Regions from separate parts of the Paenibacillus sp. FSL R7-0313 genome, predicted to be linked through region 3. Evidence: riboswitches for the same ligand, from Rfam matches in the RefSeq annotation. Region 3 holds a riboswitch; each other region holds the start of a gene.

Region 1 (5,462 bases), 1.5 Mb from region 3:
AAAAATTTAGATATATCATGCGTGGTTTGTCCCGCATCAATATTACCAAATCAATAATTCAAAGTCAGGTGATTATCGTATGAGTAAAAAAAATCCGTTCAACGCTCCTTCAAGAGAATCATTGTCTACTGCGGGCATGGCCCCTTCGCTTGGAGAAGCACATAGTTCCATGAAAGTCCCGCAGAATGCTGCATGGTGGAAGAAATTCCTCGCCTTTGTAGGCCCAGGATACCTCGTTGCCGTAGGTTACATGGACCCCGGGAACTGGGCAACAGATATCGCAGGTGGCTCACAGTTCGGGTATACCTTGTTATCCGTTATCCTGTTATCGAACCTGATGGCCGTTGTACTTCAATCATTAGCTGGAAAGCTCGGCATCGTTACTGGACGGGATCTGGCCCAAGCCTGTCGTGAACGATTCAGCATGCCTGTTGTCATGATGTTATGGATTCTGTGTGAACTCGCCATTGCAGCTACCGATCTGGCTGAGGTCATAGGTTCTGCCATCGCGTTAAAGCTGTTATTTAACATCCCCATGTTATACGGCGTGATCATCACCGCAGTTGATGTACTCCTGATTCTTGTACTGCAAAACAAAGGATTCCGCGCTTTGGAAACTCTCGTCATTGTGCTCATGGCGACCATTGCCCTATGCTTCGGTATTGACCTGTTTCTAGCGAAACCGGATATGGGCGGTGTTCTCCACGGTTTTGTACCAAATGTTGAGATTCTGCAAAACCCGGCTATGCTCTATATCGCCATTGGTATTATCGGAGCAACCGTGATGCCGCATAATCTGTATCTGCATTCTTCCATTGTGCAAACCCGTCAGATCGAACAGACACCACAGGGCAAAAAAGAAGCCATTCGGTACTCGACCATGGATTCTACGATCGCGCTGACACTGGCCCTGTTCATTAATGCAGCCATCCTGATTGTATCTGCTGCTGTATTCCACAGTGCTGGTATGACACAGGTTGCCGAGATCGCAGATGCGTACCATCTGCTGACACCTCTATTGGGTACTACGGTTGCAAGTATTCTGTTCGGTGTGGCGCTGTTAGCATCAGGTCAGAACTCCACCCTTACAGGTACACTCGCTGGGCAGATCGTTATGGAAGGTTTCCTGAACATTCGAATTCCGGCTTGGCTGCGCAGACTGGTCACACGTCTGATCGCCATCATCCCGGCTGTAATTGTCACAGCCATTGCAGGAGAACATGGCACAGAAGAACTGCTCATTTTGAGCCAGGTCGTGCTGTCTCTTCAATTACCCTTTGCTGTAATTCCCCTGGTGATGTTCACGAGTGATAAAAAAAGCATGGGTGCATTCGCCAACAAATTGTGGCTCAAAATCATCTCATGGGTCATTGCCGCGATTATCGTTGTGCTGAATGTATATCTGATCATTCAGACGATTCGGTTATTCTAATCTCGTTCTTATCGACCAAATACAATAAAGGCTGATCAACTCTGGTATGCAATACCAAGTTGATCAGCCTTTATTGTTGCAGTACAGCAACGTGTTTCCTTTTATAGTAAAACGCTAAACTCTAATAAACAATTATCTAATCCTGATTGGGCACCAGTAATGGCAGGAGTTCATCCAATGAATTAACAGTCCAATCCGCACGTTCGTCATCCGATCGGTCTGGCTGGAATCTTCCGTAACCCTGCATAATCCGAATTGTACGCATGCCCAGCTTCCGAGCAGGTATAATGTCGTTATCGATCCGATCGCCGATCATGACGGCTTCCTCCGGTTCACAACCGGCCTGCTTCAAGGCCACAGCGTATAACTCAGGGTCTGGCTTGGACACTCCTTCTTCAGCCGAACACGCCAGAACATCAACATACTTCCGCAAGCCGTAGCTCTCCAGTCTTTCTTCCGTTCCAGGACTCTGATTGGCAATAATGCCAATACGATAATACCGTGACAACTGCTGAAGAACGGAATCCGCTGAAGGAAAAGGACGTTCAAGATCTTTTTGAAATTTCAGCTTGTCCTGAATCTGTTTCTGGTGTCCCTCGTCTTCAACGAATGTGCGAATCGCCACTCTCATAGGCCATTGCTCATATTTTCGGTAACAGTTCGCGAACAGTTCGCGTACCGCCTCAATCTTTACCGGATATCCCAAAGCACAGGCTTCACGGACGAACTGTCCAATAATATCATCAACCGGCTCCCATTCATCCACCAGCGTATCTCCAACATCAAAAAACAACCATTTCAATCCACCTACATCCGGCACGCCAATTCCTCCTTGTAAGCCACAGGTGATTCCTGATCCAAATCTAAAAGTTCGTGTTCAAAAAGTCTTGAACTACCTTTAAAACCATAAAAAAGAAGACTCACCATCATGCATGAGTCTCCTCAAATTTCCGTTTATCGATACATTCAATTATAACAGGCACCTTACACCTGAGCAATCACAAGCTATGGCATTACCCATTGAGGAGAAAGCCAACTTCCCCATTGAGCGAATATACAATCCGGTCTGCGCCCATGCCCCGATAGATGCCCTTAGGATGACTCTGCTCTGTAATGACGCACAGGGATTTCGATGTCCATGAACGGCAGATCTGTAAATAACGACAGGTCAGATTCAGGCTGTTCTCGAAAATAAACACGTTGCCTACGCTGCCCTGCGGCAAAAACCATTTTTGAGCTGCAGCCGTATTCATGCGAATGACATGTTCTACTCCGATTCTACGGAGTCTGCGCTCTTCCCCTGCACTGTTGGTTAGAACGGCAAACGGCATTTTTTTGTACATCAGCAATTTGATAAATTTGCGTCCTGCTTCATTTGGAGCAGTCACTAAGATCATCTCAGTATCCATCATTCGTTCCTCCCTTGGCGTGAAAAGACAACAAAAAAGAAGCGTGGGGGACCAAGGCCTCCCGAACGCTTCTTAAAGAACCCATGGCGAAAACGCCATGAACCAGCGTACGGCTTGTTGCCTCTCCCTTTAACGCTTACGAGGTTAGCTGACGGATTCGGGCGCGAGAGTCGCCCTATTTCCGGCTGTCACCGGAAAATTCACCCCATGAATGCCTACTGTCCTGGACAGCGCATTCTGTTGGTTCCCCCGTTTCCCACTCATCAATGAATGGAAACTCAGCGATTAAAACATCGTTCGTATATCTTAAAATAAGATCGAGCGATATTATCGTTTGTTTCGTTTTTCAGGTACAATTTAGTTTAAATTGAAATTACGTTATGAATCATACACCCGCGCCATGTCGGTGTAAAGTCCGCACAGATCACCGAATCGACAGATTTTCGGCAATACTCACATATAATAGCGCTTACAACAAGGTCATACTCTATCCATCTCTTTAAATCTATCTAATTCTCACTCTGACGAAAATCACTTCGCAATTCATTCACGTATTCTGCACAACTTGCCTGTTTTGGTGCTTTTAACACCATATTAGTTTTGCAATATTTAATTGCAACCAATATAATAGAAGATATAAGAGTAAATAAATGGAGGCGATTTAGATGACAGTCTACGATTACAAAGTGAATACCCTTCGCGGTCAAGAAGTTGAAATGTCCGACTACCGTGACAAAGTGCTCCTGATTGTGAATACGGCAAGCTCATGCGGACTTACCCCTCAATTCAAAGGTCTGCAAGAATTGCAAGACAAGTTCCAGGATGCGCCATTTGAAGTCCTTGGTTTTCCAAGTAACCAGTTTGCACAGGAAAAAGGTTCTTCCGATGATATTGCCGAGTTCTGTCAGATGAATTATGGCGTAAGCTTCCCTATGTTTGAGAAAATTGATGTGAACGGCTCAAGCGCTCACCCTCTCTTCCAGCACCTTAGCACAGAAGCTCCTGGCCTGCTCGGCTCCAAAGCAATCAAATGGAATTTCACCAAATTCCTTGTGGATCAGAACGGACAGGTCATTAAACGGTATGCTCCCAAAACAACACCGGACAAGATTGAAGAAGATATCAAGAACTTGCTGCAAAAATAATACATTGGCCACCCGTAGCCGGAAGGTAGAGCAGCATTGCCCCGGTAATGGATGGCCTTTTTTCTCAACTTTGATGTCAGACTGTTAAAAAAACAAAAAAAAGAAGCTTTCCATTAATGGAAAGCTTCTTCTTAATCGTTCATATGATGCGGTCGAGAGGACTCGAACCTCCACGGGCATACGCCCACTACCCCCTCAAGATAGCGTGTCTGCCATTCCACCACGACCGCATGTCGTAAATAATCGGCAACAGAATTGATTATACCGGGTTCAGAACTAAAAGTAAAGTATTTTTTAATACTTCTTTTACAGCTAGGTATTTTCCACAAAAAACGCATATTCTCGTCATCTTTACCCATGAACTGCATACATTAGATTTGATCCCCTCCTTTCCGGATTGAGCTGATCTTATTGATTCATTTATATCTAGTCCTCCCTGCACTTCGCAGATATTTAACCTTATATGTTATATAAAATAACACAAATATTGAATCCTAGATTTAATCCATTAAATTTCACGGATACTATTGACAAAAAGCGGACATTTATGGGATGATAACTATCATATAATTCGGATTTTTAAACATAAAGCAAACAAAAAGGAATATAAATGTCACTTTAAGTGACATTTAACGAACGCAGGAGGCGAATGATTGTGAACCGTGGGAATAAGCTGCTCGATTATGTCAAACTGCTTGATTCCTCTATTCAGGTTGGAGGGTTCACCCATTCCTTCGGCATGGATATCCATATCAGGGAGGGTACCATTCGTAATGCTGAAGATCTCGAATCATTCATGCGTTGTCAGTTGCATCCGAGCATCGTTCGTCTAGAAGGCATGGCCATCAAAGGCATCTATACCGCAGCAGATCACAAGGATACATGGCGGATAGCTCTAATCGACAAGCTCGTTCATGTTCAGCGAACCCCTGGAGATCTCAGAGAACAAGCTGCCGCCATGGGTAAACGATTGATCAGACTTGCACGCGCTCTGCACCCCTGGATTGAATTCAGCCAGCTCGAACAGATCTTTGCCAAATACGATTCGGTTGGCTGCCTCTCCACTGTTCACGCCTGGATTAACCACCACCTCGACATCCCGGTCGAGGAGGCGGTCCTTGGTTACCTGCATTCAGCCATGAATGCCTGCATAACCGAAGCCTCCAAAGTCATTCCCCTGAACAACGATACAACCAAGGATCTGATGGTCCGCCTGGCCACAGATCTGGAGAATGAATGGAAGACCGTCAGCGCCTCGGCTGCGGATGGACTGGCACAGCCAACCTCGATGTCCATGAAATCATTTTTTCCCAGTTTCCATATGCTTGGAGCTGGACTTCATGCCTACAGGGCCTAATCCTCTTCCTCCTCATACCTGCTCCCCTTTATTCAGACAAACTAAAAAACACGCGGCAACCTCCTTGCCGACGTGTTTTTTGTCATTTTATTTGTTTTATTTACGTATTTACGCCATTT
Region 2 (5,462 bases), 3.0 Mb from region 3:
GCCCACGATATGTAAAGCGCCAGAGAACAACCCGTATCCTGTCTTCCCTTGCTGAATTCCCGTATCCAGATCCAGATTGGCCCATTTGCGAATCATAAAGTGTACAACACTCTCCAGAATCAACAAAATGATAAAGGATACAACGGAGACCAACAATGCTTCTCCAAGATGACCAGCCGTAGAAATGGACGTAGCGAGTACATACCCTTGTGCAAATAATTTCATCACCATACGTGTGGTTACTGCCATATTGCCAGCCTTAACTTCAGCAAAATCCTTATATTTCGTGAACAGTGAATCTACATACATCAAGACAAACAGCAAAACCGAACCAGAACCGGTCCAGACCAGCATCGCCAAAATATTCAAATCCATTTACACAGCCCCCACATATCAACATGAACCGCATTTAAAAGCGAAGGAGAAATACTCTTCTCCTCCGCTGGTTAACCCTGCTGACAACCAAGGTATTAGTTCTTATTATCGTACTGTTTCATCAATGCTGCGAGTTCGTCTTCAACAGCCTGATCTTTACCCAACTTCTCGAACTCTTCATCCAAAGACTTGCCTTTGGAAGACATTTCGTTGCTTGCTTCTGCCTGTGCTTCCATCTGCATCATTTTCTCTTCCATACGCTTCATACCAGCACTTGCAGTATCAGAGCCAAACCCATTCAACGCTTTGTTGATTTCCGTTTGGGCTTTTGCTGCATTGTAGCGGGCTACCAGTGTTTCGCGTTTGTTCTTCATTTGAGTCAGTTGCTTACGCATCTCGTCGAGCTTGCCACGCAGGTTATCTGCAGAAGCCTTGTTTTGGTCATAGCTGGTTTTGTACTCAGCCATCTTTTCTTCAGCAGCCTTTTTCTCTTCCAGAGCACGTCGAGCCAAATCCAGATTCTGAGCACGTGCCGCCGTATGCGCCTGCTCTTCACGTTTCTTCACAAGTGCTTCCTGCTCTTCGAATAACTGCTTGAACTTCTTCTCAATGGCGATCTGTTGAGCTACTGCTTTCTCCGCATCTTCCAGATCCTCTTGCATGTCACGGATATATTGGTCCGTCATCTTGATTGGATCTTCCGCCTTGTCAATAATGGCGTTAACGTTAGACATTGTTAAATCACGCAATCGTTTGAAAATGGACATTATGTTATTCCTCCTAGTCGATATTACATCGTATATAAACATACATACGTAACAATCTACAACTCGTTTCAATTTTAGCAAATAAAATCAAAACATGCGATTGCTCTTTATGTTAGGAAGATCGTTTATCCTTGTTCAGATGATCCTCCATCAGCCTCTCTGCAGTCTGCACGATTTCGTCGATCTGCATCCGCGTGATGGAATCAAAATGGATACCCATGATCACCGTAACGGTTACTTTCAGCTGCAGGGCAGCCTTTCGGGCAAGCCGCTCACACAGCTCTTGTTCCTTATGCCCAGGAATATGTACCGTCGTCCCGCTTACGCGCTCATGATCCACGTAGAACGTGGCTACGGCGCCAATATGCGCCTTTCCTCCGGTAACGAGAAAAACCTTATCCTCTCCTGCTTCAATCACCTGTAAACGTATGGATTTCAAATCATATGTACTCATATCCTATCCACCTATCCTTTTCTATATGTTATATATGGAGGAATTATGGCTGTCATAAGCTAAATCCGCAATGAAACTTCTCACACTACGCATATTTTATGGAACCCCCGGGCATACCAAGGAGAACGTCATTTTGGAAAAGGAGGCTGTTATTATGCGCGTACGCCTCATTATGCTGATGGTTATCGTTATTTTTCTCGGGGGATATCATGCTCCAGTTTCATCGCGGGATGTTTCAAGCCCGTCAATTGAATCAGTATCAGGTTCGGATTCTGCTGAAGAAGAACAACTGACATTGGGACAGTTACGTCAAAAATATGCCGATACGTTCAAAACCAATGGTCCTTCAACAAAGAAGGTTGCACTGACTTTTGATGATGTACCTGATCCACGGTTTACTCCACAAGTGCTGGATGTATTGAAGAAATACAATGTCAGAGCTACATTCTTCATCGTGGGTAGTCGTGCTGAGAAACATCCCGATCTGGTTAAACGCATCGTTAAGGAAGGGCATTTGGTTGGTAATCACAGCTACAATCATCCTGAATTCAGTAAGCTGTCGATGAATGCCTTTCGCAAACAAATTTTACATACCGGGGATATTATTCGACATTTAGCGGGATATACGCCCAAGATGATTCGGCCGCCTTATGGAGACATTAATGAAGAACAGCTGCAATGGGCAGCTAGACAACACTATAGCATTGTGAACTGGAACGTTGACTCACTGGACTGGAAAGGCCTCTCCAAGGAAGAGGTGAAGGATAACATCCTATCTGCCGTGAAACCTGGCTCCATCGTTCTACAACATGCAGGAGGCGGTGTGGGATCTAACCTGAACGGTACGATTGAGGCATTGCCTGAAATCATTGAAGAACTGCGTAACCGGGGATATGAACTGGTCACCTTGGACGAGATGTTGGGATTGCCAAAGGCCAAAGATTAGGATGACCGTGATAACAAATAAATGCGAATATTAAAAGGGTGCTGTTCAATCGCAGATTAGCGACTGGCAGACACCCTGTTTGAATTCATTTTAAATGTTATGATCTCTCTACTTCAGAATGTACAGCTCGATATCCTGAAAACCAAATGTGCTTACAGACTGTTTGCTACCCGGGATAAAGATATCAATCCGGTGACCCTTGATTGCACCGCCCACATCACGAGCTGTAGCTACAAAAGCCTGTTTTGGCAATCCCGGATGGCTGTGACCGGTTACCAGTACTTTGGTTCCAAGTGGAATCACACTTGGATCAACTGCGATCGTACCCAGTTCAAGATCATTGCCGAAGTAATCCACAGCACCCCATCCTCCATTTTCAGACGGATCTGCAGAGTATGCCGTTGCTTTTACGTTCACAGCTTTGCTGTAATCGAATGTTTTACCCCAAGCCTGAACAACTTTGTTATCTGTGTTAACGTCCAAGCTTGCTGTAGTAACAGTCTTCGCTTGGGTCTTGCTCTCCGTTGCCGCAGCTGCTGCTACATTGTTTGCCTTACCGGGAATCGTAATTTTCAAACCACCATAAATGTTGTAAGGCGAAATGTCGTTGTTTGCTTTAACCAACGTGTTGATTGCTACTCCATATTGTTTTGATAAGGTGTAGAAGGTATCCCCTTCTTTGGCCACATGAACTGAATCGGCGTGAGCCGGAACGGCTTGAATGAGCATTGCTGTTGTCAATAATGCTACTGCTGTTTTGGCTATACGTTTCTTGTTAATCATGGTCTTCCTCCCTCATTGTGCCTGCGAAGTTAGTTGTCGGATTCGGATGAGGAGCCCACCCTATAGGTTCTTCATTACATTTGAAACGTTATGTACCCCTAATTCACCCCAAGCAGTGTGCTGTAGATCTTCCCCCTGCACAATCTGCATCGTTACATCCCCCGCACTCCCTGTCCGGAAGTTTCGGCAGAGTTCAATATATCACAATTTTGTAACCTGAACTTGTAGTAATTCTTACCAAATGGTTTTAACATGTAAGCATATGTAAGAATACAGGATACTTTAGAAATGTTGGACGACCCGATTCCTTTACATTTGGTAACAGAAAAGTTACTTTTTCAAATCTATAAGTGATTAATGCGCACAAAAAAATAGCGTTACCGACTCGAAGTCAGTAACGCTATTTGACACTTCATTTAGAGTACTTTGGCAAGAAAATCACGTGTACGTGAATTTTTTGGAGCTCCAAATACCTCATCGGGTGTTCCCTCTTCCACAATAACCCCGCCATCCATGAACAGGATTCGGTCTCCCACTTCACGTGCAAAACCCATCTCATGTGTTACGATGACCATCGTCATCCCGCCTTCTGCAAGACGTTTCATGACATCCAGCACTTCGCCGACCATCTCGGGGTCCAGTGCAGAAGTAGGCTCGTCAAACAGCATCACATGCGGCTGCATGGCCAATGCTCTAGCAATGGCGATCCGCTGCTTCTGTCCACCGGACAGCTGATTCGGGAATGTATCTTTTTTATCGTACAAGCCCACGGTGTTAAGCAGATCAGCGGCAATTTTCTCCGCTTCCTGAGTGGATTGTTTCTTCACTTTAATCGGAGCAATCGTGATGTTTTGCTGTACCGTTTTGTGTGGGAACAGATTGAAATGCTGGAACACCATGCCCATTTTCTCACGAGTTGCATTAATGTTGTGCTTGGGGTCCGTAATTGACACACCTTCAAAATCAATCTCTCCTGAGGTAGGCTGTTCCAGCAGATTCAGACAACGCAAGAAAGTACTTTTACCTGAACCGGAAGGACCGATGACCACGACAACCTCACCTTTGCCAATCGTCACGTTTATGCCCTTAAGCACATCGTTATTTCCATAAGATTTGTGTAATTGTCTAACGTCTATCACTTGCACTCAACTTCCTTTCCAGTCGTCCCAGCAGCTTGGACAAAATGAACGTCATTACAAAGTAGATGGCTGCTGCAATCAAAAATGGACTCAAGCCTTGATACGTAATGTTTTTGACTACACTTGCCTGATACATAATATCCACCATACCGATAACTGAGATAATGGAGGATTCTTTGATGATAGTTATAAATTCATTACCGATCGCTGGTAATACAGCTTTGAAGGCTTGTGGCAATATAATGTAACGCATTGCTGCACCTCTGCCCATTCCGAGGGAACGCGCTGCCTCCAACTGACCACGATCCACACCTTGGATACCTGCACGGAAAATCTCCGCCAGATAGGCACCACTATTGATTGAAAGTGTAATGATACCTGCCTGAAGTGCAGTAAAGTTAATGCCAAAGCTCAGAGAAAAACCATAGTAAATAATCATTAATTGTACCAGCATCGGTGTGCCACGAATCACTTCAACGTAAGCTGTACCAATCCAGCGCAAGATTGCGGCGTCATGCAAACGGAACAAACAGATGATCAATCCAATAATTACCCCGAAGATAACCCCAAGTGCAGACAACAGAAGTGTGTATCCTACACCTGTAGCATAGAAACTTTTGTACTCCCAGAATACTTGGAAAATATTTTGTGATTTGTTCGCTTTATCCGCCATCAAGAGGCTGGCGTCCGTCACCATCTGATTGATTTTATCTTCACTTTTCAGTCGCTCCAGTGTTCCATTTACTGCAGCTAGCAGCTCGGTATTACCTTTACGAATCCCGATTGCCGCTTCTGCTTGCTCTTCGTCCGGAACAGCAGCAGCAAGTCCAATGATATCGTCCAGATAACCTGCAGCAACGGTATCTTCAACGATTGCCGCGTCAATGCGTTTTGTTTGCAGTTGAAGCACAATATCCGAGATTTTATCCAGCGCAGTAAGCTTCGCTCCTGGAATACTCTGTCCGATCGTTTCCTGAATGGAGCCTTTCTGAACGCCA
Region 3 (5,462 bases):
GATCGCCTCCGGTGAGGCATTCTCCACCCCAATGTCCCCTTTGCGCGTTGCATCGGCTTCCGGAATGAAGGCATGTTTGCAGCCAGGCACCTTGTTCGCAATAATTTTACGAATGCGTTCGCCAGCATGATCCGGATCTGTCAGTACAATGACTCCCCGTCTCTCCTGAGCAAGCGCAATCCGCTTCAGAATGCGTTGGTTGATTGCTGAGCCACCTGTTTCAATTGTATCGGCTTCAACGGCCCGACGGATGGCTACCGTATCGTCACGGCCTTCCACCACAATGACTTCTTTTATCATGTTCCATTTCTTCCTTTCTAACGCAAAAAGAAGAGGAATATCCTCTTCTCTGCCAAACGGCGGGGGAGACTGAATTCAGACTCCTCCGCCGCATATTCCGCATGAATCATTCATGCAACTATTTTATAGCATTCCCATTTCAAAGTAAAACGATTTTAGTTCGCTTCCGGCTTCACCGGACCGATCACGTAGACCGTCTTGCCTTTCTTACGTCCAAAATTCAGGGCATGCTTCACACTGTCATAATATACATCAATTTTGTTGCCTTTAATGGCACCGCCTGTATCTTCCGCACGACGGAATCCCAGACCTTCGATATATACCCACCAGCCAATTGGAATGACTTTGGGATCAACCGCAATGGTGCGCCCTTCCGTTACACGAGTACCGGAAGCTGTTTTAGTTCCAATGCCAGGCTCTTCGGAAGAGTAGGCAGTCATGGATACATTTTTAAGTACTTTTGAGTATTTAAAAGAAGTCCCGGATACGGTAATGACTTTGCTGCCCGAGGCAGATGTTTTCTTCGAGTTCGTTGTTGTAGCCTTTTTGGTTGTTGAAGTTTGAGCCGATACGGTCTGAATCACAGGTTCTTTCACGACCGGTTTTGCTTTGGTGCCGACAGCGATCACTTTATCTACACGATTATTCGCGACAGATTTGCCGACCATTTTTTTGGAGACCAATTCTCCATCCTGAAATACCTTTTCGATATGCTGTACAAGTGTGCCTTCTTTGCCGTTTACAACGACACGGTTATCCCCTTTGTACAAGCTAGGGTCAGCCGTTTTAATGACTTTGTAAGCGATTGGCTGCTCTACCTCCACTGTACGCTTTGTTACGCGCACTACACGGATCTTCATATCCGCTTTGATGGCAGTTCCAAGCGCCGGATACACTTTATCATTACTCTCAACTTGAATACCTGATTTTTGAATTGCATCTTCTACCGATGAATCCGTTGTATACAGAGTCTTGGTGTCTCCGTCTGCCGTAATGTTGACTGGAACGGCCCGCTCAATAACGATTCGGTCTCCATCTGTAATCGCCCCATTCATGGACATGGATACCTTATCGTGAGGGCTGACTGTGATCGACTGCTCCTCCAGCATTTCCTGAAGCATTCCTGTACGAGTCTCTACCACCTGAGCTTTGCCATCAATAACCAGTGAAATTTGTTTCCCGGCCTGACCGTAAACGACTAACAAGATCATGATTGTAAGCGCAATTGAGAAAATCGCGATCAATGCCATTTGACGCATGTTCTCATGCTTCCACCGCAACGCGAAAGACTTACTGGATGATCGTGACTCATGGGTCTCTTCTGGTTGGAATGTGCCCACTTCTCCGTCCTCCTTCATAGCCTCGCCGTCTAAAGTAATGCATGATGTCTTTGACGTGACTATACCAAATTTTCTACAGAACACAGATTGGACCAACATAATCCGGTTCTGCACCATGAATCAATCTTCGCAACATGATGTCATCCTCCTGAATACCTACCGTATGATGACAATATTTCTTTTATTCAAAAACAAAAAAGCCAAAGAAAGAGTGTAAGAGGAACTCTTTCGTGGCTTCCGAATGATTCTGAATATCGGAAATTCATGCACGAGGTTGCCTCTCTTTTTCCGCTTGCGAGGTTAGCTGTCGGGTTCGGGCGAAAGAGAGCCGCCCTATCTTAGGTCACCCGCTCATGGCGGACGCCCTTGAATTCACCCCGAGACCCAAAGAAGAAATCAAATACGGCTTCGCAGTTCCCTTCGCTGCTTTTGGGTCAGCGAACGTTGCGCATCGGCCAAATACACCGATGTTTAAGCCCTATTGGTTCCCCCGCTCTCCGTTAACGGAGACTCAGCGAGACTGATTCATGAAAGTAATGTTGTTTCATCGGAAAGTGTCCCTTTGTTCATCCCCCGAACATCTGTCCAATTTTCCGCACAACAATTCACTGAAAAGATGATATCCTGTTTTGATGCATGTTGTAAAGCGTTGATCAAGTACGTTTTTCTGAATATTTGGTTAAAATATTGTAATATTCTTGATTTATTTGGAGCAAAGGGCAAATTACCTCCGCTTACCTGCCTTTTTCACCTCATTTGCTCGTTTTTTTAACGAATTCCAAATCGTTCCATGGCATTTTTGGTTGTTATTGCAGCAATTTCCTCCACCGAAATGCCTTTAATTTCCGCTGCTGCCTCTGCAACCAGACGTACATGCGCTGTCTCATTTCGCTTCCCACGATAAGGGTGAGGTGTCAAATATGGAGCATCTGTTTCAATGAAAAACCGGTCCATAGGAACCTTCGCCAGCACCTCTTTGGGCTGCTTTGCATTTTTGAATGTGATCGGTCCTCCGAAAGAGAGATGGAAGCCCATATCGAGACAACTTTTCGCTGTTTCCCAGCTGCCCGAGAACGAGTGCATTACACCACCAACCTCACCCGCCTTCTCTTCACGCAAAATTCTTATGATATCCTCATGTGCATCCCGATTATGGATGACAATCGGCATGTTCACTTCACGCGCCAAAGCAATTTGTTGTCGTAATACGCGATGCTGTATTTCCTTCGGTGAAGTATCCCAGTGATAATCCAATCCAATCTCACCGATCGCAACCACTTTTTCATGCTTGCATAAAGATGCAATCCACTCCAAATCACCCTCCTGCATAGTGATCGCATCTACTGGATGCCACCCTACAGCTGCATAGATAAAGTCATATGTTTCAGCGAGTTTCATTGTGGTTGGAATCGTCTCCCGGTTAAAGCCAATGTTGATCATGCGACCAACTCCTGCATCCACAGCACGCTGAATCATGTCCTCGCGGTCCTCGTCGAATTGTGGTGCATCCAGATGTGTATGTGTGTCGAACAGCATCATGTTTGTATCTCCCTTCATGTCGAAATAACGACTATCTTCTTTATCAAAATTCAATTTGTAAAATTCAATAATTCAATGACTCATACATAAAACATTTTGGGTATCTGTGTATTACATCATTACGTTTGTTTCTTCACAACTACAATATATAGAAGATAAACGGATATTCTGATCTATATATTGCTGATTGTGCCCATTCTACCTGCTTGCATTTACAAAATTATGTCGATCTACATATACTCCCCATTAAAGCAGATTACTGTATCATGAAAAATAGCTCTTTTAGAAAGTGTTTTGATATCAAAATTCTTCATCGGATTATACCCACATGATTACAAGAAATAGGGGCGTATATGTGACGGTAATTCGTGAATAATCGCATCCACCTTGTTTTGCGGGTAATACAAATGATGTTTCCCTCGGTGAAGCCCACTGATGGAACGGACAATGTCAGATACTTCTGACAACTCACGTAAATTGTCCTGTCGATCCAGAAGAAGAATCTGCTTATCTGTGGATTCATCCGGACGAAACACATCATACGGATTATCCGAAGGAAAATCAATTTCAAGATCATATTCGGGATCGAGGCCTGCCTGTACAAAAGCTTCCCGAATCTCTTCCATCATTGTCAAGTCGACCTGTTCAAGCTCTACATACTTATATAACTTGCGATCCATAAAACGTTCGCATAACTCACTCAGAACAGTATCGTCCTCCTTGCGCCACTGCATAAATGCCGTCTGAATTAATGCTTCATCCAACTGCAAATATTCATCTACGGATAATTCTCCATCAAATAATTGAGGGAGTGGATCAATCATGAAGCGGAATTGAAAACCTTGCTGTATGAGTGTTTTCGCTCGCTTGAATATTTGCCGCAATATAATTTCAGAACTACGAGTTACCGGATGGAAGTAAATCTGCCAATACATCTGATACCGAGACATTAGATAATCCTCCACAGCATGCATGCCTGACTCCTTGACTACAATCCGCCCATGATAAGGACGCAGCATCCGAAGGATACGATCAAGGTCAATCGTGCCGTAATTTACACCTGTAAAATAGGCATCCCTGAGCAAATAATCCATTCGGTCTGCATCAAGCGGACTGGTCACCAAGTTCACCACAATCGGCTTTTCATACGTTTTTTGAATGACAGACGCTACTTTCTCAGGAAAATCAGGAGCATACCGTCTTAAGATCGCCCCTACTTCGGTATCACCTGTAATAATGCGGCAAGTCCAATCTTCGTGATTCATGTCAAAAGCTTCCTCGATGGAGTGAGAGAATGGCCCATGTCCGAGATCATGAAGTAGAGCTGCACACAGAGCTACAATCTTTTCTTCCTTTGGCCAATCCGAATAATGACTTCTTTCAAATTGAGAGATGATCTTGCGGGTGATCTCATAAACACCTAGTGAATGTGAGAACCGACTATGCTCTGCTCCGTGAAAGGTAAGGTAAGAAGTACCCAGCTGACGAATCCGGCGTAAACGCTGAAATTCCGGGGTGTTAATTAACTGCCATATAACCGGATCTTGCACGTGGATATAATTATGTACCGGATCTTTGAATACTTTCTCTTCCGTTAAACGTTGTTCCATGTCGACTCACTCCTTTAATTTCTTTTATATTAACGCTTTGAGCTCTGCGATTCACCTAAGATTCGACACCGTATGACGAACTTTGTCGAATGAAGTAGTTTTGTCGTTTTCCAAATCGACAAAGCTGACATTGAGGTTTAAATGCGAAAAACGGCTTCCAATCCCTTACCACCAGTAACCTTGTGAAAAACAGCCTTAATTTTAAGCTAATTTTAAGGTTGACTGATTTGGGAATCGTTGGTATGATGAGTATCATAAAACATAAAATAATGTCGAATAATGACAAAGATAGTTAGCTGAGAGGAGCACTGATTATAATGATGAAATCAACAGGTATTGTAAGAAAAGTGGACGAACTGGGACGGGTAGTTATTCCAATTGAATTGCGCCGTACGCTCGGTATTGGTGAAAAAGATGCTCTGGAAATCTACGTTGACGGCGAGCGCATCATGTTGAAAAAATACGAGCCTGCTTGTATCTTCTGTGGTAATGCAGAGAACGTTACTTACTTCAAAGGTAAAATTGTTTGTAATGAATGTATTTCCGAAATCCCTGCACCTGTGACAAAATAAGAAAAACCAGGTATACTGGACTTATCTAAATTGTTATTTCTAACCTTTTTAATATTCCTTAATGACCTTCCCGGTGTGAACCCCACCGCGGAAGGTATTTT
Region 4 (5,462 bases), 2.1 Mb from region 3:
GATCCTGCATTAACGATGGAGATGGGACGTGAGTTCGCTGCCCGTTTTCGTGAAAGTGGAGTGACTCGGGTAATTACGGTAGAATCCTCAGGGATTCCGGTTGCTTTTGCCGCAGCCTATGAACTTGGGGTGCCCCTTGTATTCGCCCGTCGCAAAAAAACACTTCTGGCTGATCCTGATGCTTACTGTGAACGCGTACCGTCCTTTACCAAAGGAATTGTAACTGACATTATGGTATCCCGCGAGTTCATCCATGAGAATGACCGTATTTTGTTCATTGATGATATCATTGCCAATGGAGATGCCGCTCGTGGCGTCATCAAAATTATCGAGCGTTCCGGTGCGGAACTCGTCGGATTCGGCGTTGTGGTCGAGAAAAGTTTCCAGGCAGGGGCACGCACGATTCGTGAACAGGGTATTCCGGTGGAAGCCTTGGTACGCATTCGTTCCCTGAACGATGGTACGGTACAATTTGACGATAACGAAATGTGACATTTTAAAGGAATAGGGCCTATTTTTTGAACTATGCCTTTGCATGACCGCGGATTTCATTTATAATGGGGTTATGTTAGGGAGAGGAGGCAACACCATGGGGAACCAACCGGCAACAGAACAATTTTTTAATGATAAGCTGGCGGAATCGAAAGTTCATTTTGAACGTGCCCTGGATTGTAAACATACGGAATTCGATGACCTTTATCCCTATATGATTGAACATCCTCAATTTTTCTGGTACAAACGCTATGTTGCCTGGTCAGAATTACTGACGATTGTAGGCTTGTGCGAAGAGTTGTCCTTCTCTTGGAAAGAACAATTTACACCGCATCAAGTGGAGTACCTTGAAGAACGTGTGATGTCCGCCAAAGTGCTTGATTTTTGGTTCGAGAAGAACGACAGCAAAGAGCACGCGCAGCGGTAACTTTCAGTCGGGACATAATTTCGAATGACATGACAGTCCAATACAGTCACGTGAGACCTAAATGACATTTCATTTAGGTCTCTTTTTGTAAATAAATTTGGAATATAGGAGCCATGAAGATGATCAGTGATACAGAACTGGACGCCCTGCGTCTGTCAGGTGAGAAAGTAAGAGTAGTACGGGACGAGCTGGAATCTAACGATGTAACCGGGATTGTTGTTGCCTGGGATGGCGAGCAGGTACTTATCCGTCGTCAGAATCGACGTGTCGTCAAGCTGGATCGCGGTTACCGATATCAGCTGTTCAGCGAGCCGCGCCAGAGTCCACTTAGTGAGTAACAGTTTATAATTATGGCAGAGCCATGAGCGTTAAATGTTTGGAATTACCATGATTTGTTGGCATAATTGACTCACTCGGGAGAGAAGATAGGTACAGTGAGGAAGATCTGTAACTATAGCCGAGAGGGTGTGCTACAAGCGATGACATTGATGAATGATAAAGTTCATGCCTACAAGGATCAGATTGGAGCATTAAGCGATGTACTGCCAGGTGTGGTGAAGTCATATCATGAGTTTACGGGAGAATGTTTCCAACCTGGCGTGATTGATGCCAAGACAAAACAGCTCATTGCGCTCGGCATTGGATTGTTTGCCAACAATGAGGTATGTACTTTCTACCATGTAGAAGAAGCCCGTGCCAAGGGCGCTACAGATCAGGAGATCATGGAGACCGTAGCCGTGGCCGGAGCTGTAGGAGGCGGACATGCTCTGTCTCAGGGCGCGATGCGAGTGCAGAAGGCGCTACATTAATATAAAAAAACATTGTGAAAAAGTAACAGGGTTATACTTCCCTTCAATATGGGAGTATAACCCTGTTTTTTAAAGATCGTTTTTACTTTCTTTACTGTTTGCTTTTTTATTATACTTGTCCACATCAGCAAATTTCTCCATAACGGAGTAGTTTGCTGTATAGTTTATTGTGGAGTACCGTTCAGGAAGAAATTCAATCTTAGAGCGATCAGTATCCCAGAGATATATAATGGAATTATCGAAGGTCTTGCTTCCAGGCTGACCATATTTATTCGTTAGCTCTTCCAGAATTTCATCAGAATCCTGACTATTTAACATGCCAAAATAATATGTGGCCTCGTGGAGCAAGAAGTCATCTAATGGATATTCATCTGCTGCATTTTCCATTTCTTCAAGGCGCTGGTCCATTATTTTGTATATCTCTTCTTTCCTTGTTTCTGTTGTATTGGGGTTATTTAATTCCTCTGATAATTCCTTTCCTTCTTCCATCATTTCCAGAATGCTATCATTGTCTAATAAATCAGTGAAAACGTATTTAGCATCTGCTTTCTTACCCAGAACTACAAGATTAGAATATTCGATACTTTTCTCATGTTCATTATGTACGTCCTCTTCATAACCTGAGTTACCGTTCTTTTCTTCAGTTGAAATGACTTTGTCGATCTTGGTACCCCATGAAACATCTCTAAAATCTTTTTCGTTCTCGCTACTGCATCCTAAACTACCTATTACTAAAATAGCAAAACTTAAAACAAACATTAACTTTTTCAATTGTTCTCCTCATCTCCTTTTATTTCCTAAAACATTTTACATTGTTTAAGAAAGCAGTTGAAGACAAAAAATGGTTAAACAAAAAAGGCATCCGGTTAATAACCGATGCCTTTTTGTATGTGAATTACATTTTACCCAACATTTTATCATACATAAACTGTCCAGTTACCCGACGTGCTGTTACATAGCGGTCATTGAAGTATGGATTCGATAACTTTGTGATGCTTACACCTTTACTGCTGGAGGCATGAGCGAATTGTCCGCCGCCGATATATACACCTGTATGTGAAATGCCTTTGCCTGTTGTATTAAAGAACACCAGATCACCTGTCCGAACATTACTTTTGGCTACCGGAGTACCTGCTTTGGCTTGCTGCTGAGAAGTACGTGGCAATTCAATGCTGTATTTGTTGAAAAGATATCTCATAAAACCAGAACAGTCAAAGCCGGCTACAGTCGTGCCACCCCATTTGTAAGGAATACCTGTCATGTTGTTCACTACGGAGTTGATACTGCTTGCCTCTGTGCTTGTTGCCCCGGATGTAAATAATACAGCTGCTCCAAAAATGGAGATAATCAGTTTTTTCAAAATCAATGTTCTCCCTTCGATGCCTACGGAGTTAGCTAAGGGTTCGGTAGAAGGTTCCCTATATTTCCTATGTATAAGAATAATTCACCCAAATTGGTTCCCCCGTTTTCAAACATGAAACTCGGCAATGAATAATTAAGTTTTTGTAACTATTTGAAACTATATTGCATAAATGCGTAATTGTCAAACCCATTTAAAACCCTTCGTAATACCTCAATGTTAGCGGAATTAAGGTTTTTATATGAAAGAAGGGATTAAGTTTGGGTATCATTCATGACAAAAACGTCATTATTGATTCGTTTAAGACGAATTTGGATAAATAAATAGGTTTGTCATGAGTTAAAAGAACTATCCCGTTATGTAGAATTAGAGAGATTATATTCATTAAGTTGCATATATTGACAAAAATCGATTTTTTGCATATTATCTGATTATCCAATCCACATATTGGATTAAAATTGATTTTATTATGCGATAAATACAAATAAAGGAGGTTTGGGGACGCTTATCATAGGTAAAGTAGAAGTGGCAGATTTATAAAAACGAACATAGGAGAGTGTTACATTTGAAAGCGAAGAAAATAATTACTTTTGTCCTGGCATGTACGATGGTGTTCTCAGCAGTTGGAATGGCAGTTCTCCCTGTAGGGACGGTATCTGCTGCGGATGCATCGGGTACTACAGCGAGTATTTCAGATGTTTTGAAGAACCAGCTGCCGGATGGAGGTTGGAGAAAAGATTATAAACAGACAAGTGGAGAGTGGGCGAAGTCCACGATAGACAACAAGGCTACATACTCAGAAATTAGAAGATTGGCGAAGGAATTTAAAAAGACGAATGATCCGCGATACTCCACAGCTGCAATCAAAGGAATTAACTTTTTGATCAACATGCAGTATTCAAACGGCGGATGGCCACAAGTTTACCAAAGCTCTGGATATCACAAGCATATCACTTACAATGATGATGCCATGATTAATGTAATGATCATGTTGGATGAAGTAGCGGCACGCAAAGGTGATTTCTCATTTATCGACAGCACACTTGCTAATCGCAGTAAAAATTCAGTTGCCAAAGGTGTGGAGGCGATTCTGAATACACAAGTCGTTTCAGGTGGTAAGCTGACAGCATGGGGACAACAACATGATTCCAGTTCCCTTAAACCAGCGAGCGCAAGAATCTACGAAGTGCCATCGCTGACAGCTGGAGAGAGTGTAACGATTGTTAAATTTCTGAAAACCAGACCTGCTAACGCTAAAATTACCGCATCCATTAAAGGAGCGGAGGCTTGGTTTAACAAGGTGAAAATTACGGGTTACAAGTATGAAAGAGCTAATGGAGATAGTAAAATTATCGCTGATTCCAAAGCTGCACCGATTTGGGCACGCTTCTATGAGATCGGAACAGATAAACCAATCTTTATTGGTCGTGACGGGGTAGTTAAATACAAATTAAGTGATATTGATAAAGAAAGAAGAGGCGGTTATGCATGGTATGGCAACTGGCCTTCCAAGCTTTAATTTGTAGTTAAAGGTAAAGCCCGAATCGACGTCTGGTTCGGGTTTTATTGTTATTATTTTCAGTGTTGACATGATAGATTCCGCATGATATATTATTTATTGTCGCCGATATTGATGGTGGAGATACAATATGCGGTCGTGGCGGAATTGGCAGACGCGCACGGTTCAGGTCCGTGTGGGCTAACCCCCCGTGGAGGTTCGAGTCCTCTCGACCGCATCTAAAAAAAAGACTCCTTAAGCTAACGCTTAAGGAGTCTTTTTTGCATTTTTTGATATAACACTAACTTTAGACTTGAGTATCCAAGAGGTTAGTGCTTAGCTGCATGTACAGCAAATGTCTTCCATCAGCCCTAAGGAACGTTTATTGCGCTGCGGTAACATTAATGCTGTCAATATTCGGTCCTTCCGATCCGGTGGTAACCACTTTCAATGTATTGGTCCCCGTGTTCATGGGGACCTGTATTGTTTTTTCAACCCAAGTGGACCAGCTTCCCGTAGCCGGAAAGGGCTCGTTGCTGATAACTTTGGTTCCGTTAACAAAAATGTCGAGGTTCCGTGTTCCACTTTCCAGCGCATAACGAAACTTTACGTTTTTGGTACCTGTTGTAGCATTATTAATGCCGTTCCATTGAATGGCTGAACCAGTCATCGCATTGAAGTTAACATACCCGGAGCCAGTGTAACCGGGGTAGATTGTTTCAATGGCAGCTTCCGTAAGTGATGTTCCGGTCTCAGCTTCATACGTAGTGCCACTGCCTGTATTCCCGCCGCTATTTCCGCCAGTAATGTTGGCAACAAATGTTGTTACGCTCTGAGGCGGGAGCTGTGCCGTGAAGGCTCCATTGGATACGGTAA

Evidence for each region. A riboswitch is a leader RNA that binds a small molecule or an ion and turns the genes downstream of it on or off. The one in region 3 is predicted to bind cyclic di-AMP.
Region 1: another riboswitch for cyclic di-AMP. It lies ahead of NSQ38_RS28810 (hypothetical protein); the one in region 3 lies ahead of NSQ38_RS05000 (ubiquitin-like domain-containing protein).
Region 2: another riboswitch for cyclic di-AMP. It lies ahead of NSQ38_RS18155 (3D domain-containing protein); the one in region 3 lies ahead of NSQ38_RS05000 (ubiquitin-like domain-containing protein).
Region 4: another riboswitch for cyclic di-AMP. It lies ahead of NSQ38_RS25520 (C40 family peptidase); the one in region 3 lies ahead of NSQ38_RS05000 (ubiquitin-like domain-containing protein).

Annotation. Positions count from the first base shown of each region.
Region 1 covers NZ_CP150219.1:6,562,958-6,568,419, forward strand. Annotated here, with positions in the region: gene NSQ38_RS28800 (Nramp family divalent metal transporter) at 137-1,432, shown strand; gene NSQ38_RS28805 (HAD family hydrolase) at 1,569-2,252, opposite strand; gene NSQ38_RS28810 (hypothetical protein) at 2,446-2,844, opposite strand; cyclic di-AMP (ydaO/yuaA leader) riboswitch at 2,960-3,135, opposite strand; gene NSQ38_RS28815 (glutathione peroxidase) at 3,507-3,986, shown strand; tRNA gene NSQ38_RS28820 (tRNA-Leu) at 4,134-4,216, opposite strand; gene NSQ38_RS28825 (urease accessory UreF family protein) at 4,642-5,343, shown strand.
Region 2 covers NZ_CP150219.1:4,123,540-4,129,001, reverse strand. Annotated here, with positions in the region: gene NSQ38_RS18175 (DUF350 domain-containing protein) at 1-375, opposite strand, end outside; gene NSQ38_RS18170 (PspA/IM30 family protein) at 471-1,142, opposite strand; gene NSQ38_RS18165 (hypothetical protein) at 1,255-1,596, opposite strand; gene NSQ38_RS18160 (polysaccharide deacetylase family protein) at 1,751-2,542, shown strand; gene NSQ38_RS18155 (3D domain-containing protein) at 2,651-3,325, opposite strand; cyclic di-AMP (ydaO/yuaA leader) riboswitch at 3,328-3,524, opposite strand; gene NSQ38_RS18150 (amino acid ABC transporter ATP-binding protein) at 3,742-4,464, opposite strand; gene NSQ38_RS18145 (ABC transporter substrate-binding protein/permease) at 4,451-5,462, opposite strand, start outside.
Region 3 covers NZ_CP150219.1:1,119,637-1,125,098, forward strand. Annotated here, with positions in the region: gene rnmV (ribonuclease M5) at 1-300, opposite strand, end outside; gene NSQ38_RS05000 (ubiquitin-like domain-containing protein) at 456-1,640, opposite strand; cyclic di-AMP (ydaO/yuaA leader) riboswitch at 1,914-2,167, opposite strand; gene NSQ38_RS05005 (TatD family hydrolase) at 2,409-3,179, opposite strand; gene NSQ38_RS05010 (HD domain-containing protein) at 3,512-4,789, opposite strand; gene NSQ38_RS05015 (AbrB/MazE/SpoVT family DNA-binding domain-containing protein) at 5,107-5,361, shown strand.
Region 4 covers NZ_CP150219.1:5,886,506-5,891,967, reverse strand. Annotated here, with positions in the region: gene NSQ38_RS25545 (xanthine phosphoribosyltransferase) at 1-492, shown strand, start outside; gene NSQ38_RS25540 (hypothetical protein) at 590-919, shown strand; gene NSQ38_RS25535 (hypothetical protein) at 1,039-1,257, shown strand; gene NSQ38_RS25530 (carboxymuconolactone decarboxylase family protein) at 1,399-1,728, shown strand; gene NSQ38_RS25525 (hypothetical protein) at 1,798-2,499, opposite strand; gene NSQ38_RS25520 (C40 family peptidase) at 2,624-3,088, opposite strand; cyclic di-AMP (ydaO/yuaA leader) riboswitch at 3,094-3,225, opposite strand; gene pelA (pectate lyase) at 3,645-4,607, shown strand; tRNA gene NSQ38_RS25510 (tRNA-Leu) at 4,740-4,824, shown strand; gene NSQ38_RS25505 (carbohydrate-binding protein) at 4,969-5,462, opposite strand, start outside.